Regions from separate parts of the Asaia sp. As-1742 genome, predicted to be linked through region 1. Evidence: riboswitches for the same ligand, from Rfam matches in the RefSeq annotation. Region 1 holds a riboswitch; the other holds the start of a gene.

Evidence for each region. Region 1 has a riboswitch for S-adenosylmethionine ahead of F3J08_RS07935 (low specificity L-threonine aldolase). Riboswitches for the same ligand answer to the same signal wherever they lie in the genome.
Region 2: another riboswitch for S-adenosylmethionine. It lies ahead of metZ (O-succinylhomoserine sulfhydrylase); the one in region 1 lies ahead of F3J08_RS07935 (low specificity L-threonine aldolase).

Annotation. Positions count from the first base shown of each region.
Region 1 covers NZ_VWWA01000004.1:140,071-148,785, forward strand. Annotated here, with positions in the region: gene addB (double-strand break repair protein AddB) at 1-985, opposite strand, end outside; gene tsaE (tRNA (adenosine(37)-N6)-threonylcarbamoyltransferase complex ATPase subunit type 1 TsaE) at 982-1,416, opposite strand; gene F3J08_RS07925 (hypothetical protein) at 1,622-2,377, shown strand; gene F3J08_RS07930 (trimeric intracellular cation channel family protein) at 2,432-3,070, opposite strand; gene F3J08_RS07935 (low specificity L-threonine aldolase) at 3,067-4,092, opposite strand; SAM-I-IV-variant riboswitch at 4,151-4,262, opposite strand; gene F3J08_RS07940 (NAD(P)/FAD-dependent oxidoreductase) at 4,472-5,494, shown strand; gene alr (alanine racemase) at 5,553-6,698, shown strand; gene F3J08_RS07950 (D-amino acid dehydrogenase) at 6,695-7,954, shown strand; gene F3J08_RS07955 (SDR family oxidoreductase) at 8,041-8,715, opposite strand, start outside.
Region 2 covers NZ_VWWA01000001.1:243,305-252,019, reverse strand. Annotated here, with positions in the region: gene F3J08_RS01010 (peptidylprolyl isomerase) at 278-1,189, shown strand; gene argJ (bifunctional glutamate N-acetyltransferase/amino-acid acetyltransferase ArgJ) at 1,329-2,564, shown strand; gene F3J08_RS01000 (NAD(P)/FAD-dependent oxidoreductase) at 2,917-4,152, shown strand; gene F3J08_RS00995 (2OG-Fe dioxygenase family protein) at 4,179-4,937, shown strand; gene F3J08_RS00990 (hypothetical protein) at 4,997-5,551, shown strand; tRNA gene F3J08_RS00985 (tRNA-Gly) at 5,578-5,651, opposite strand; SAM riboswitch at 5,756-5,835, shown strand; gene metZ (O-succinylhomoserine sulfhydrylase) at 5,903-7,090, shown strand; gene apaG (Co2+/Mg2+ efflux protein ApaG) at 7,127-7,600, shown strand; gene F3J08_RS00970 (ligand-binding sensor domain-containing diguanylate cyclase) at 7,560-8,715, opposite strand, start outside.

The DNA of each region.
Region 1 (8,715 bases):
GGTCATCGGCATCGACACGCGTGATGCCGGCCAGTGGCAGGGGGGTCGTGCTTTCTCCCCAGGCCGAAAGGCCTTCCATCGGGCGCATGAACAGGCTCGTCAGGGCCGCACGTGCCTGAAGGGCCTGTGCGGCGGCCTTGTCCGCATTGGGCGGGAGGTCGTCCCAGAGCGCGATGGTTTCACGGGAAACACCCAGATCGCTGACGAGACGTCGGAATCCGGATTGCGGATGGCTCTCCGGCAATGTGTCCCACAGCGTTTCCGGCAGATCGAGATCCACACCGGGCAGAATGACACAGCCCTGAGGCGCATCGAGCACCGCACGCAGGATGGCACAGACGGCAAACATGCCATCGGTGAATCCGACAGCCCAAAGCGGCCCCTGAGGCGGAGCATCACGCCAGCGCGCCGCCTGCGCCTGCAGGACCGCCACCTGTCGTGCGACAGGGTTCACTAACCCGGTTTCCTGCAGCCATTGCGGCCAGGCGTCGGTAACGATGTGCAGAAACTGCAGCGTTTTATGCCAGTGATCGGCAAAGCGCGGCTCGGCGGCATCGGGCAGACGCTCGCGCAGATCGACACCAACGCGCTCGGCATCATCCATCAGCTCTGCAAGGGCGGAAGCCAGCGGCCAGGCCTGCTCCAGAGTCAGGTCAGCGCTGAATACGCCTCTGGCCTGAAGCACCAGTGCCGCCAGAACCGACAGGCGGCGCAGCTTGTCCACCGCAGGCGGGAAGGAAAACGCCTCGGCTCCCGAAAGCGCCAGATCCTCCTCATTCACATCACCAACCGGCACGATGCGGGGTAGTAGTGCTGCCTTGCCATCCAGAGAGCGCAAAAACGCCTCGGTGAGATTACGGGCAGCGCGTCGGCTCGGTACGAGAATCAGCGCATTATCGGCCTCCTGCTGCGCCGGTCCGGCCAGCCAGCGACGCGCCACATCGTCGAGAAAGGAGCGATCGGGTGGAATCGTCGCCAGTGTCACAGCCGGTCGTCCCACCCCGTGACCCGCGCCAGCCTCTCCGTTTCTCCCGGCCCCGGCAAAAGGGTCAGATGCAGAGCATGCGGCGGCAGCTCGTCACCCGCGCGCTCGGGCCACTCCACCAGCATGATTCCTTCCTGAACCTCGTCCCAGCCCAGTTCGAACAGGGCATCAGGTCCGTCCAGCCGCCAGAGGTCGAAATGCGCCACGGTGGCCTTGGGCAGTTCATAAATCTGCACCAGAGAGAATGTCGGGCTGGGTACCTCGAGCGAGGGATCATCCGCCAGCGCACGCAAAAACGCTCGGGCAAAGACGCTCTTGCCCATACCCATCTCACCATGAAGCGCGATCACATCTCCCGGCCGCGACAACTCTGCCAGACGGGCAGCAAGGGCTTCGGTGGCGGGCTGATCGGGGAGGTCGATTTGGCTCATACTGACAGTGTAGAGCCGGGGTAACAGGATGGGTAGGGGCCAGCGGAACCGATGACTCCCAAAAAATGACTATGCTGTCGAGCCCCGATCCTTCCGAATTTCTACTGGCTCGATCAGGACAGGCGGGATCCGTTCCCATGCATTCATTGCGACAAGACTATCCTGCAGCACCACAGCGACATTCATGATGGACTCTTGATAAGGATTGGCATCAATTGAGCTGCAAGAAACCAATCCAATAAAAATCGAAACGACAGCGACAATGAACAAGACTGCGAATAACGCAATTTCAGAACTGGTGCAGAACCACGCTTTTAGTGGACCGGGCAATCCGGGTTCCGCCGATGCACGGGCGCTCTGGCTTTGCGGTATAGAATACGGAGAATCTCCGGATCAACGTGGCTCAGCAGAGGAAATCGAGGATTACAGTGTTGCCATGCAATGGCGAAACTGGACCTATAATCGCAACGCCTTCAAGCTGATTTCAGCGATAGAGGGGCAACCTGTCGAGTCTGCACAGGCCTATGCGGAAAAGCAGAAAATCTTCGAAAGCAAGATAGCTCCCTATTTCCAGACCAATCTTTTCCCCGTCGAGTGCCACTCCCTCGAAACATGGTCCGAACAGGCTCAGGCACGCAGCGGCTATACAGACAAAAATGCCTATATTGCAGCCGTGCGGGCCTCATGCTTTGCATTGATGCATCAGCAGATACTCTCCCACAAACCACGCCTTTTCATCGGCGTGGGCACTACACATCTTGATGATTTTTGTCGGGTCGTACTGGGCGCATCCGCTGCGCCGGAGAAGCGGGACTTTACTGTCAATGGCCACAACAAGACCGTGTACCTGCAATCTGGCGAGATTCCTTTTGCCGTCGTGCCTCATCTGTCATCCCCGAGCGGCCTTAACAGCAACGAAGCCCTCCAGCGGGCCGGGGACCTGATCCGGGAGATTCTTTAACGCACGATCAGAAGGAGCGGGGCACCACCCCGCATCCTGCAACGGTAGCAGAACTCACCGCCGGTAAGCAGGCAGATCAACCTTGTGCAGGATCGCATGACCACGCAGGGCAAAGCCCAAAACGACCGCGACCGCGCCAGCGAGAATGGGCTGCACACCCATCCCGGTCAGGCCAACATAGAGTCCGGCGGCCAGCGCGGCGGCGGTGACGTATAATTCCGGACGGATCACGATCGAGGGCAGTCCGGCCAGAACATCGCGTATGATGCCGCCCATACAGGCTGTCACCACGCCCATGATGGCAGCAGGCAGCCAGGGAATACCATAGGCAATGGCCTTGGCGGCGCCGTAAACGGCATAGGATGCCAGCCCCAGCCCATCGAACCAGTCGATCGCCCGTTCGTGCCAGTAGCGATGCGGCGTGAACCAGACCAGCAAGGCGATGCCCAGGCACACGGCCCGAGGTGCTGTCGCATGCATCCAGAACACCGGAGCGCCAATCAGCAGGTCACGCAACGTCCCGCCACCGACCCCTGTCATGGCCGCAAAGAAGGCAAAGGTCACGATGTTCTGCCGTGCCTTGGCTGCCACGAGCGCGCCGGAGATCGCAAAAACTGCCGTCCCTGCCATATCGAGATCCGACAGGGTGGAGACCGATAATGCATGGATGGAAGCAAGTGTGGCTGGGCTCACGCGGCAAGGGCCTCGATGTCATCAGCCAGCTGCGTCACACGGGCCGGATCGGCATCCCATGCAAACATGAAACGCGCGCCCCCGCCGATGAAGGTGTAGAAACGCCAGCCCCGCTCGCGCAGCCCCTCCAGCACAGCCTCTGGCGCCTTGAGAAACACCGCATTGGCCTGCACGGGAAACATGAGCGACAAGCCCGGAAGTGCCTCGATACGCGAGGCCAGGGCGCGGGCGCAGCTATTGCCATGCGCGCCATTTTGCAGCCAGGCCCCGCTTTCGAGCAGACCGATCCAGGGCGCGGAAATAAAGCGCATTTTCGAGGCCAGTTGCCCGGCCTGCTTGCAGCGATAGTCAAAGCCTTCGGCAAGGGCTGAGTCGAAAAACAGAATGGCCTCGCCTACCCCCATGCCGTTCTTGGTGCCACCGAAACACAATACATCCACACCGGCCTGCCATGTCATTTCGGCAGGGGTGCAGCCCAGTGCCGCACAGGCATTGGCAAAGCGTGCGCCATCCATATGCAGACGCAGGCCGAGCTCGCGGCAGGTTTCTGAAATGGCGCGTATCTCGGCCAGGGAATAGACCTCGCCCGTCTCGGTTGGCTGGGTGATCGTCACCACCTTGGGCTTGGGGTAATGGATATCGCTGCGACAGGTTGCCAGCGCACGGATATCCTCGGGGAAAAGCTTGGCATGATCGGTCCGCGCCACCAGCAGCTTGGAGCCATTGGAGAAGAACTCGGGGGCTCCACACTCATCGGTTTCGACATGGGCGAAAGACGAGCAGATCACACTGTTATAGGACTGGCAGAGCGCCGCCAGCGCGAGTGAATTGGCCGCCGTGCCGTTGAAGGCAAAGAACACCTCGCAGCGTGTCTCGAACAGTGCACGAAAGCTGTCAGCGGCGCGGCTGGTCCATTCATCATCGCCATAGGCCGGAACGGAGCCTTTATTGGCCTGATGCATGATGTCCCATACTTCGGGGCAGATACCGGCATAATTGTCACTGGCAAATTGCTGGGCCACAGGCTGGAAATCCTTGCGCTTCTGAAAAAGCAGTATGGGCTTGCGGCAAGGAGGGTGTGGCGTGTCCCGAGATTGCCGGAGCGGCCACATCTCTCCGGTTGCCCGGAGATACCACCTTGCCCGGGAGCAGGTTGGCGCCGGTGAAACGATACCGGCTCTTGATGCTGGGTCTCTCGTATCAAAGCCCCAGCGCCACGGCAAGGGTGAGCCTCTTCGGCCGTCTATCAGCCGACAACCGCCTGCAAACAGAGTGACACGACCCAACAGGCACAGAAGCCATGTGAGGGGGGTGCATCGCAGGAAAGAATGTGGTTTCTTTCAGCCTCGTTGCGAAGCATGACCGGGCCAACAGGCCGGACAGATATGGATGACAGCTGACATGGGCCAGACCCCTCTCGACATCGATGTAGCCATTATCGGTGCAGGGCCGACCGCGCTTTTTGCCGCGTTCGAGTGCAGCATGCTCAAACTTTCCTGTGTCCTGATTGACGCGTTGAGCGAGATTGGTGGCCAATGCGCGGCGCTGTATCCTGAAAAGCCGATCTATGACATTCCGGCGCACCCCTCGATTGAAGGCGGTGCCCTAATTGCCGCGCTCGATGCCCAGATCGCCCCCTTCGATGTGCCCCGCCTTCTGGGCCAGCGCGTGGAAAAGCTGTCGGGCCAGCGCGGCGCCTTCACGCTCGAGACAGACAAGAGCAATGTGGTGACGGCGCGCGCCGTGATCATCGCGGCAGGAGCAGGCGCGTTCGGCCCGAATCGGCCGCCGCTCGATGGTCTCGATGCCTATGAGGCGAGTGGCGCTGTTCAGTATTACGTGCGCAAGCGCGCCGATTTTGCAGGCAAGCGCATTGTGGTGGCAGGCGGTGGCGATTCCGCCCTCGACTGGGCGCTGTCGCTCTCCGACATTGCAGAAAAGATCTATCTGCTTCATCGCCGCGACCGCTTCCGTGGTGCGCCCGAAACCCTCTCCCAGATCGAAGCCCGTGTGGCCGAAGGGCGTATCGAAAAAGTCGTGCCCTATCAGCTTCACGCATTGCAGGGCGAGAATGGCGCCCTTACCGCGGTCGATGTGATCGATCTCGAGGGCCAGACCCGTCGCATCGAAGCCGATACGCTGCTGCCTTTCTATGGTCTCTCGACCGATCTCGGCCCGATTGCCACCTGGAATATCGATACCGTGCGCAGCACGATTCCCGTCACGCCCTCCAGCATGGAAACCAGCCTGCCCGGCGTTTTTGCCATTGGTGACATCGCCACCTATCCCGGCAAGCTGAAGCTGATCCTGCAGGGGTTCAGCGAGGGAGCCATGGCAGCCCATGCCATTCACCCCATCGTCCACCCCGATCAGGCGCTTCACTTTGAATATTCCACAAGTAAGGGTGTGCCGTCAGGGTCTTGAGCCGTGACAGGGCCCCGGTTTAGTATGATCCCGAAATGATCGAAAGACGCGAACCCTGATGACAACCCAGCCAGACGAGGCGCAAACCGACGCAGTCAGACGTGCCGGTGGATGGCTTCGTATCGACCTCGACGCCATCAAGCAGAATTACCAGCTGCTGAAATCCCGTGTGGGACCCGATGTCGCCGTCGGGGCCGCGGTGAAGGCGGATGCCTACGGGCTGGGTGTGACGCGTGTCGCCCCTGCCCTCTATCGCGCCGGATGCCGCCGGTTCTTTGTTGCCACCGTTGAGGAGGGGCTGGAGCTGCGCCCCATTCTGGCGGCCGATGCTGTCATCTGTATCCTCAATGGCCCGGCTCCGGGCAGCGAGGCGCTTTTGCAGGACAAAGGGCTCACACCGGTTCTGAACAGCCTCGTCCATGTGCGCCGCTGGGCCGCACTGTGCCGTGATACGGGCGTGCGCTCCCCCTGTCTGCTTCAGCTCGACAGCGGCATGTCGCGCTTCGGTCTGTCCGAGGCCGATATCGATACGCTCATTGCTGAAAACACCCTTGCCGATCTGGCCATTGATTACATCATGAGCCATCTGGCCTGCGCGGATGAATACCATTCGCCGCGCAATGAGGGACAGCGCCTGCAATTCGAGGCCCTGCGCCGCAAGCTCCCGGCCCTGCCTGCCAGTCTTGCAGCGTCGAGCGGTATTTTCCTGGGGGAAGCCTTCCATCATGATCTGGTCCGGCCGGGTTATGCACTTTATGGCGGCAACCCGACCCCGGATCGCGCCAATCCCATGCATCCGGTTGTCACCCTGCTGGCCGGCATGGTGCAGGATCGCTGGATCGCCCCGGATGTGGCGGTAGGCTACAGCGCGCGTTTCATCGCGACAAAGCCCACGCGTATCGCAACCCTTTCCGTCGGCTATGCCGATGGTTTCCACAGACGCGGCGGTGGCCTTGCCAGCGCCGTTCTGCCTGACAGCCCTGATATCCTGTTGCCCATCGTGGGGCGGATTTCGATGGACTGCATGGCGCTGGATCTGACCGCGCTGGGAGACAGCCCCCTGCCCCCCGGCACCGGTTTCGAGCTGATCGGCCCCCATCGTCCGCTGGACGAACTGGCCGCGGCACTGGATACGATCGGATATGAGTTGCTGACCGGACTCGGGAAGCGCTTCCATCGTGAATATATCGAGAGTTCACAATGAAGATCATCGTCATGGGCGCCGGTGTCATCGGCGTCACCACAGCCTGGTATCTTGCCGAGCAGGGTCATGAGGTCGAGGTCATCGACCGCCAGCCGGGCGTCGGGCTCGAAACCTCTTTCGCCAATGCCGGTCAGGTCTCCCCCGGCTATTCCACGCCCTGGGCCATGCCGGGCCTGCCGCTCAAGGCGATGCGCTGGATGCTCGAAAAGCACGCGCCGCTGGTTGTGCGTGCTGCTGCCGTCAACATGCCGATGCTGCGCTTCATGACGCAGCTTCTGACCAACTGTACGCATCATGCCTATGACATCAACAAGAGCCGTATGCTGCGCATTGCGGAATACAGCCGTGACTGTCAGGCCGAACTGCGCCGCAGCACCGGCATTACCTATGACGATGGACAGAAGGGCCTGATCCAGCTCTTCCGCACCGACAAGCAGATCGAACATGCCCATGAGGACATGCGCCTGCTTGAGGAAAGCGGCGTTGCCCACGAATTGCTGGGCGTGGACGACGTGCTGAAATACGAGCCCGGCCTTGCCGGCGCACGTCAGATTCTCAAGGGTGGCCTGCGTCTGCCCGGTGACGAATCCGGAGATGCCTATCTCTTCACACAGCGCCTTGCCGCCATGGCAGCAGAGAAGGGCGTGAGCTTCCGCTTCCGCACCGAAATCGAGGCCATCGAAGCGGCGAGCGACGCCATCTACGGTATCCGCACCAGTGCGGGCCGCCTGACGGCCGATGCCTATGTGCTGGCACTGGGCAGCTACTCGCCCCGCCTGCTCAAGCCCATTGAACTCGATCTGCCGGTCTATCCGGTCAAGGGCTACTCCCTGACAGCCCCGATCACCGATGAGAGCCGTGTCCCGACCTCTACGGTCAATGACGAGACCTACAAGGTTGCCATGACACGCCTTGGCGATCGCATTCGCATTGGTGGTACGGCAGAACTGACGGGGTGGCGCCTCAAGCTGAGCCAGGACCGTCGCGAAACGCTCGAACTGTCGTTCAACGACATGTTCGGCGGTGCCGATCTGAGCCGTGCCCGCTACTGGACCGGGCTGCGCCCCTGCACGCCGGATGGCACACCCGTCATCGGGCCGTCCGGGCGCTACAGCAATCTGTGGCTGAACACGGGCCACGGCACACTGGGCTGGACCATGGCCTGCGGCTCGGGTCGTATCCTCGCCGACCGTATCAGCGGCAAGCGCACCGATATCCCTTCGCTGGATCTGTCGCTGGACCGCTACACGTCCTGAAGCCACACAAGGCTTTCGCCTAAGTATGAGAGGGGGATCCTCCCCCTCGAATGCCTTCCTGCCGGGCCTGGCGGAAACACCAATGCTCAGCCCGGTGCAGATAGTTGCCCCGCACGCATGGCCGCGATAACACCGCCATCGATCAGCAGATCACCCCCCGTAATGAAACCGGCATCCTGCCCAAGCAAAAAATGAGCTGCGATTGCGATCTCATCAGGGGGTGACATACGTTTCGCCGGTGAGGCCTCGACCATGGCGCGATAGGCGTCACCCGATGCGGAAGCCAGTTCATGCGTGGCAAGCGGGGTGACCACAATCCCTGGGCTTATGGCGTTCACCCGCGCACCGCGTGTGCCCCATCTCACCGCCTCGGCCTGCACCCTCAGACTGTTTGCGCGCTTGGCAACGATATAAGCCATCATACTGTCAGTGATGACATCAGGTTGCAGGCAGGGCAGCTCAAGCAGTGAGGCCGCAGGGGTCAGCGCCAGTTGCGTCTCGTCCGACGGGGAAAGTGGATGGGGCATATGCCCTGCCATGCTGGCAACGATCAGGCCTGATCCACCAGAGGCAATCACCTCGCCAAAGGCCTCAAATACCAGTGCAGCACCGTAAAGGTCGACTTCAAGCACCTTGGCGGGTGGGGCCATATTGGGCGAAACGCCAGCCGTATTGATCACCTGCATGACCGGCCCCATTGCAGCAGCCATCTGGGCAAGTGTGTGAACGCTTTCTGGCGAGCAGACATCGATCACCTGGGT
Region 2 (8,715 bases), on a different contig from region 1:
TCGCCCGGTTGAGAGGCGGCGATCGGTCGAGGCGGTCACGCGAAACATCCGCCGAAGCCGGATCGGGATTGTCCACGCGGGAAATGAGATAAGGCGCGCCCTTGCCCCGGTCAACCGAGCAGCATGGCGTTCAGCGTTGCTCAAAGCCCCGCAACGCACGTTTTCTTCATGAAGAGCGCTATCAAAACCCGATATCGCGCCCCTGTCGGCCTTGCCGAGCGCCCAAGCCTGCGCCATGCTGGACAAAGTTCCACGAGTTTTTCGAGGTTATTTCTCCATGCGGCTTACCCGCCCGGCCCTTTTCTGCGCCGCTCTCATCTCCGGCACGACTCTGGCAGCTCCGGCTTTCGCAGCCCCTGCCCCTGCCGCTCCGGCGAATGCGGCTCCGGCCGCTGCTCCGGCTGATGCCAACCCGCTGATTGCCTCTGTCAATGGACAGAAGATCTATCTGGATGACGTCAAGCACGCTGCTGCCAGCCTGCCCCCGCAGGCGCGCCAGCTGCCGCCGAACACGTTGGTCAATATCCTGCTGAACCAGCTGGTCAGCCAGAAGGCCATCCAGATCGACGCGCTCAAGGAAGGCCTCGACAAGAAGCCGGACGTGAAGGCCCAGATGCAGGATGCCGCGGATAACGCGCTTCAGAATGCCTATCTGCAGGAAAAGGTTGCGCCGCTGGTGACGGAAGACGCCATCAAGGAGGCCTATCAGGCGAATTACGCCTCCAAGAAGGGTGAGCAGGAAATCCATGCCCGCCATATCCTTGTGGCTGATGAAGCAACCGCAAAGGACGTGATCAAGCAGCTCGACAAGGGTGCGAAGTTCGAGGATCTCGCCAAGAAGCTCTCGACCGACAAGGGGTCGGGCGCAAGCGGTGGTGATCTTGGCTGGTTCAAGAAAGACGACATGCTGCCGGAGTTCTCGAAGGCCGCTTTCGCCATGAAGCCCGGCACGATCAGCCAGACCCCGGTCAAGACCCAGTATGGCTGGCACGTCATTCAGGTTCTGGCCTCGCGTGAGGCTCCTGTGCCGCCGCTTGACCAGGTGCATGACGAAATCCGTCAGCAGCTGATCCGTGACAACGTGCGCAAGATCGTCGAGGACGCGCAGAAGAAGGTCAAGATCGTGCGCTACGACGCCCAGGGCAAGCCCATCAGCGATGCCCCGGTTGCAGCCCCGGCGAAGAAGTAATCGCCACAAGAAGGTGAGCGCCTAACGCTCACTTTTCACTCAGAATTCCGGTCTTTTCGCCCCATTAGGGGGCGGGGGGCTGGACCTGAGCCCCAAGCCGTGCATCCTCTTTCCGACGTATAAAGCTCGGAGACAGATCATGGCAAAAGCCCTCCCCCGCTCCCCCCTCGCCCAACCCCTGCCGCGCCTTCTGCCGGTAGCTGGTGTCAGGCTGGGCGCTGTTGCCGCACAGATCCGCTACAAGGATCGCACTGACCTCATGATGATGGAGTTCGTGCCTGGCACAACGGCGGCGGGTGTGTTCACGCGCAGCAAATGCCCTGGCGCTCCCATCGACTGGAGCCGTGCAGCTCTGGCGCAGGGCAAGGCGCGTGCGCTGGTGGTGAATTCGGGCAATGCCAATGTTTTCACTGGCCGTGCTGGCGTGATCGCAACACAGATCTCGGCTGCCGCCGCCGCGCGCGTCGTGCATTGTCCGGCAACGGAAGTGTTTCTTGCCTCGACCGGCGTCATTGGCGAGCCACTTGATGCCGAGCGCATCAGTGATGCAATGCCTCAGCTCTATGAGGCGCTTTCGCCCGAGGGCTGGGAAGACGCTGCCCGCGCCATCATGACCACTGATACCTTCCCCAAGGCTGCCACAAGGCAGGTCGAGATCGGGGGCAAGACCGTCACCCTGCAGGGCATTGCCAAAGGCAGCGGCATGATCGCGCCCGACATGGCCACCATGCTGGGCTTTGTGGTGACCGATGCGGCGATTTCCCATGATGTGCTGCAATCGCTTCTGCGCGAGGGCACAGAACGCAGCTTCAATGCCATCACGGTCGATTCCGACACGTCGACATCGGATATGGTGCTCGTTTTCGCTACCGCGCAGGCCGGTCATGACGAGATCACATCCCTGACCGATCCGGCACTGGCAGCTTTTCGTGAAGCCCTCGATTCCCTGCTGCTCGAACTGGCCCTGATGGTCGTCCGTGACGGTGAAGGGGCAACCAAGATGTTCACGGTGCGTGTGAGCGGTGCCGTTTCGGACGAATCGGCCAAGAAGATCGCGCTCGCCGTTGGCAACTCCCCGCTGGTCAAGACGGCTATTGCAGGCGAGGACGCCAACTGGGGCCGCGTCGTCATGGCCGTAGGCAAGAGCGGTGAGCCAGCCAATCGCGACACACTCTCCGTCGCCATCGGCAATGTCTGGATTGCCCGACAGGGAACGGTTGTCGAAGGCTACGATGAAACCCCCGTGGTAGCCCACATGAAGGGTCAGGACATCGATATCCAGATCGATCTCGGGCTGGCCAATGGCCACGCACAGATCTGGAGCTGTGATCTTACCCACGGTTATATCGACATCAACGGCTCCTACCGGAGCTGAACCACGACCGCTGGGCCCGCCAACCGGGCCCAGCATGGCGGGCTTCGCTCTGAATGTTCTGTCCTGTGGGGCCATTGAAGTCCGAGCGCAGAATCACCCCCCGCCCTCTCCCGAATCCTTCGGACGGACCTCTGTCTGCGCCCCTTCTCTGTGCCTGCGCGCGGCATTGCGCCTCATCCTTTTCTGATTTAGTACCATAGTCGTCCTTTTTTGATCGCTGCGACGCATCTCGCGTCTGGACGACCGCGTTGATTGCTCCCACATTATGGGTTGAGAGCGAGACGCGCTCACAACAAGAGCAATCATATCAGTGTCGTAATTCCTGCCCGGACGACACTGCGGAGGAAACTTCATGGCTAATGGATTTCGCGTGGTCATCATCGGCGGCGGTGTTGCCGGGATGGAAACAGCGATGACCCTCGGTCGCGGCCGCCATCGCAACATCGAAACCACGCTGATCGACAAGGGCGCCGTCCATTACTGGAAACCCATGCTGCACGAATTTGCAGCGGGTACGGGTGAGGAAACGCGGGATTGTACGACCTTTGTGGAGGCCAGCCGCCGTTTCGGCTTCCGCTTCATCCAGAGTTCGCTGAGCAGCGTTGACCGTGAGAAGCACGAGATACGCCTCGCGAATGACGAGATCGTCCCCTACGACATGCTGGTGGTCTCGCTTGGCTCGCGCTCGAATGATTTCGGTATCACGGGCGTTATGGCCAATTGCACCTTTATCGATTCACTGCCGGATGCAAGCTCGTTCCATGAGAAATTCCGGGCAGCTTTCCGTGATGCAGCGGCCAGCAACCGCAAGCTGGAGGTCGGTATTGTCGGCGGTGGCGCAACCGGCACGCAGCTCGCCGCCGAATTGTGCAGCGCCATCGATCTCGCTCCCGGTTATGGCAAGGACGCAAGACGCAACGTGTTACGCCTCTCCCTGATCGAGACAGGCAAGCGTATTCTCCCTGCCTTCCCCGAGCGCGTTTCGAACGATGCGCGCAAGCAGCTTGAGGCTCTGGGCGTGTCCGTTCTGACCGAGGCCATGGTGACGTCAGTGGATGAGGAAGGGTTTCACCTCAAGGACGGGCGCGTCATCCCGGCCTCGCTGCGTGTATGGGCTGCCGGTGTACGCGCCAGTGCTGCAACCGAACTGTTCGAGGGACTGGAAATTGCCCGTGGCGGCCAGCTTGTCGTGAACCATCACATGCAGTCCACGAGCGATACGTCAATTTTTGCTCTCGGCGACTGCGCGCGTATCAACGACGCCCCGCTTCCCGCCACAGCCCAGGTTGCCCGCCAGCAGGGCATCTATCTTGGCCGCGCCATACCGGTCATTGCTCAGGGCCGCGAGCCCTCGACATTTGTTTACCGCGACCGTGGTGCGGTCGTGTCTCTGGGAGACTATAACGGGTGGGGCATGGTTGGTGCCTCGACGAGTTTTGGTGGCGGCTTCCTGCGTGGCCTCGCCCCGAGATGGCTTCATGATCTGATCTTCCGTCAGCATCAGATTGGCGTCATGGGTCTGGCCCGCGGGACGGCTGCCTTCCTCAAGGCTCATCTGAACCCGACCCGCCCTCGTCTGGACCAGTAACACCCGATCAACGGTAGTCTCGATTCATGCCCCTGCAACGGTCACAGTCCCTCCCCCCCGCCGAGGCGCAACGCCTTGATGATATGGTCGCCACGCTGCAGGCGCGTGGCTTTGCCTTCGAGCGTGGGCCCGACATGCGCTCCTTCCTTAAATCTTTCGGTTTCGAGGACTGGGAGCGCTTCGCCGAAAGCTGGAACCGGCTGGGGCTCGACCGGTACATGGCGGATGGCGGGCGCTATCGTAAGCGGCGTTATGCCACCTATGCCCTGGCGGGTGGGCGTATCGACCGCAAGCGTCATCAGCCCCACTATCAAAGCCGCGATTACAACCTGCTCAATGGCGGCATCGAACGCTGGTTTGGCCCGATAGAGGATGCCATTGCCTCGCATCCGGTCATGCTTTCCATTCTCAATGCCGCCCATCTTCTGGCATTGCGTATGACGCCGGCCTCAACCCAACCCGATAGCTGGCACGCGGAAGTGCATCAGTTCCGTATCGAGGCTCAGGCTGGCAGCCAGGGCCGCCCCACGCCGGAGGGAATGCATCGTGATGGTGTGGACTGGGTTTTCGTTCTGATGGTCAGTCGCGAAAATGTCGCTTCCGGCGTCACGACGATCCACGACGATCACCGTCAGGAAGTCGGTTCGTTCACGCTCGAGTCCCCCCTCGACACGGCTCTCGTCGATGACCATCGTGTGTACCACGGGGTCACCCCCGTCGAGCCAATCGACCCCGCCCGTCCGGCCTATCGCGATGTACTGGTCGTCACGCTCAGACATGCGTAATAAACCGGCGTGAAAAAATGGCCCCTGCGATTCGTGCGGGCAAAATGAAAGACAATCCGATGCGTTTTCGTGTGGTATTGGCGGGTATTGCCATCACAGGCCTTATGGCAGCACCTGCCCTGGCCCGGACGCATCAAAAGTCGGCCCCATCAGGCAATGGGCCGCATCCCGTCATTCTCACGGCGCAGCCTGGTACCAATCTCGATCAGGAGGCCCGCCAACTGAGCGCGGGCGATCTGGCGGATGCCGCCAAACATGATGATCAGCCTGTCGTTCTGGTTGCCTCGGCACCACTCTCGACAGACCGGGGCGACATGGCACTTTTCGTGCAACTGCAATCCGCCCGTCTTTGCGGTTCGGCGGGCTGTTCGACTTCGGTCTATCTGCGTCACAAGGGTGGCTGGAAGCTTGTGCTCGACTCGGTAAGCGGGGCCATATCTGTCCTGTCGAGCCGTCACAACGGCATGCATGATCTGCTGATCGACAAGAATGATCGCTGGACCTGGAATGGAACAGCCTATCAGGACGGTGCGCCCGTCACGGCGCCGGCACCGCAAAAGACAGACAAAGACAAGGGTGAGGAGACCCCGAAGAAGAAGCTTCTTCGCGGGTAGTCTCAGCACCGAATTTTTCGGGAAATTGGAGCGGGTGAAGGGAATCGAACCCTCGTATGCAGCTTGGGAAGCTGCCGTTCTACCATTGAACTACACCCGCAACGGTGCCCCTTCTATCCCAGTCGCTTGCGCGATGCAATCATCCCACTGCCGGTTGACGACCGACACAGCCTTTGCGCATAGTCACTACCGTGGTGCCGCACGCGGCAGAACCCTCGCGATTTGAACGGCCGGATTGCGGCGAGGCTAAACAACAGCGCTAAAGAGGCCCGGAACCAGTTTGGTTCCAGGTTTTCCACGGCCAGAATCGCACCCTACGGATCACGGTGCATTTTGGAGCGTCTCCCTCCCATGACTCAAAATAATTTCGGCCCCTCGACACGTCTGTTGCATGAGGATGTCAGCCGTACCGAACATGGCGAAACCAGCGAAGCCATCTTCCTCACCTCGGGGTTTGTCTATGACAGCGCCGAGCAGGCAGCCGCCACATTCACCGGCGACGTCACCCATTATCAGTATTCCCGCTTCGGTAATCCCACGACCGATGCCCTCCAGTCACGCCTCGCCCTGCTGGAAGGAGCCGAGGCCTGCATCGTGACAGCCAGTGGCATGGGGGCAGTCTCATCTGCCCTGCTGTCCCATCTGAAACAGGGCGACCGTGTGGTTGCGTCCCGCGCCCTGTTCGGCTCATGCTACTGGATCGTGACCAATCTGCTGCCGCGCTACGGCATCGAGACTGTTCTCGTCGATGGTGATGACTGGGCCGGGTGGGAGGCAGCGCTTTCACAGCCAACCGGTGCCGTGCTGATCGAAAGCCCCTCGAATCCGATGCTCGACGTGCTGGACATCGAACGCATTGCCGATCTCGCACACAAGGCCGGCGCCCTGCTGATGGTCGATAACGTGTTTGCCTCACCGGTCGGGCAGAAGCCTCTGGCCCTTGGGGCTGACGTGGTTCTGTATTCCTGCACAAAGCATATCGATGGGCAAGGCCGCGTTCTTGGTGGCGCTGTTCTGGGCCGCAAGCAGTGGATTGAGGAAGTCCTGCAGCCCTTCACCCGTAATACGGGCAACGCCCTTTCACCGTTCAATGCGTGGGTTCTGCTCAAGGGGCTTGAAACGCTTCCGCTACGCGTCAACGCCATGGCCCACAATGCCAGCGAAGTGGCAAATTTCCTCGAGAACCAGCCGGGTATCGCCCGTGTTGCGTATCCTGGCCTTGCCTCTCACCCCCAGCGCGCCCTGGTTGAAAAGCAGATGCTCAATGGTGGCTCACTGGTCGCTTTTGAAGTCGAGGGCGGCCGTGAGGCAGCGTTCCGCTTTCTCAATGCGTTCAGGCTGATTGCGATCTCAAACAATCTGGGGGATGCACGGTCTCTCGCCACCCATCCCGCCACGACGACTCACTCCAAGGTCGATGCAGCCGAGCGAGCCAAACTCGGGATTACGGATGGCGCCATCCGTCTTTCGGTAGGGCTTGAAGATGCCCGCGACCTGATTGCAGATCTTCAGCGAGGGCTTGCTGCGCTCAAAGCCTGATTGCTTTCCGGCGCTTCATCGGCCTACAAGGCGGGCATGTCGCAAAAGCCTGCCCCTCCCCGCCTCGTGGCCGACCCTGAAGCGAGCCTTGCCGAAGCCATTGAAGCTGCGCCTCGCTACGAGGCCACAACCCAGGGGGTGAGCGTCTCAGTGCGCACTTTCTGGCTTGAGGACCAATCCCAGCCGGAAGACCATCATTTTGCCTGGGCCTATCATATCCGGATCGAGAATGGCGGCAGCGAGACGATCCAGCTCCTGACCAGGTTCTGGGAAATCACAGACGGACGCGGAAAGACCGACCATATTCATGGCGATGGCGTGATCGGCGAGCAGCCCATTCTTATCGCACAGGAAGTTTTTGAATACACATCGGGCGTGGCCCTGCCCACAGCGTGTGGCTTCATGCGCGGAATGTACCACATGATCGTGCCCGCCACGGGTGAACGCTTCGAGGTCACCATTCCTGCTTTCAGTCTTGATAGTCCTCATCGTCTTGGTCTTGTTCACTGACAACAAGACGTCCCCGCCCTTCGAGTTTGGCACGATAAAGAGCCTGATCGGCCCGCTCGAGGGCTTCCATCCAGATCTCACGAGGGGTTTCGATTTCAGGCACGCTACGTGCCAGTCCGGCGCTGCATCCGATAGCCAACGCACCAACCTTGGTCTCGAAAGGCTCGTTGCTTAGTCCGGCAAGCAACGCCTCAACGCGACGAAACGATGTTGGCATATCGCCCTGGATGACAATCAAAAATTCTTCGCCGCCGTATCGTCCGATAATCTCTTCGGGCTGCTTGTCACGCAGAAGGCGAGCGCCGATCTCAGCCAGTATCTCATCGCCTATCGTATGCCCGAACGTGTCGTTGATCGACTTGAAGTAGTCGACGTCGAACAATGCGAGAGTCAATGAGCGATGTTCGCCCTCGAAATCGGGCTGTCCCAGTCGCTCGAGCAGTCGCAATACGCTCGCCTCTGCTGTACGACGGTTCATGAGTCGTGTCAGTCCGTCCTGTCTCGCCTGCTGCTCCAAGGCAGCCTGCGCAGCACGCATCTCGACCGTACGTTCGTTGACCAGCGCCTCCAGGCGCCTCTGCCGCTTAAGCAGGTAGCGAAACCGGACACGGTTCAGGACGTACGGGAGTATCACGACCGCAGCGATATACAGAACGATCAACGGCCATGCCATCCACCAGGGGCGCTGCATTCTGATAAGCAGCACGATCGGCCGGGAGACGATATTCCTGTTATCGTTGATCGCCTGAACGATCAGGCGCGAATGACCTGGCGGAACGAAGTTGTAGCGTATCTCTCCGGTTGTTGACGTGATCCAGTCCTGGTCCACTCCCTCAAGGCGGTATCTGAAATAGGTCGTCGAGGCGAGCGCCGTATTGAGGGTCCCAAGGGTGACTACCAAGGGATCACGCGTGAATGGCACAGCATGCTCGGGAAGCACCTGCTCTCCAAGTCTGGCCTCGATAAAGACTGGTTTGAGATCGGTCGGCTCAAAAAAATGATCAGGATGCATCAGATGCGAAACACCACGCGTCGTGGTGACCCAGATCGAACCGTCCGTATCCTCGGTCAAGCCTTGCTGGTTGATGTTGGCTGAAATCAACCCATCATCACGC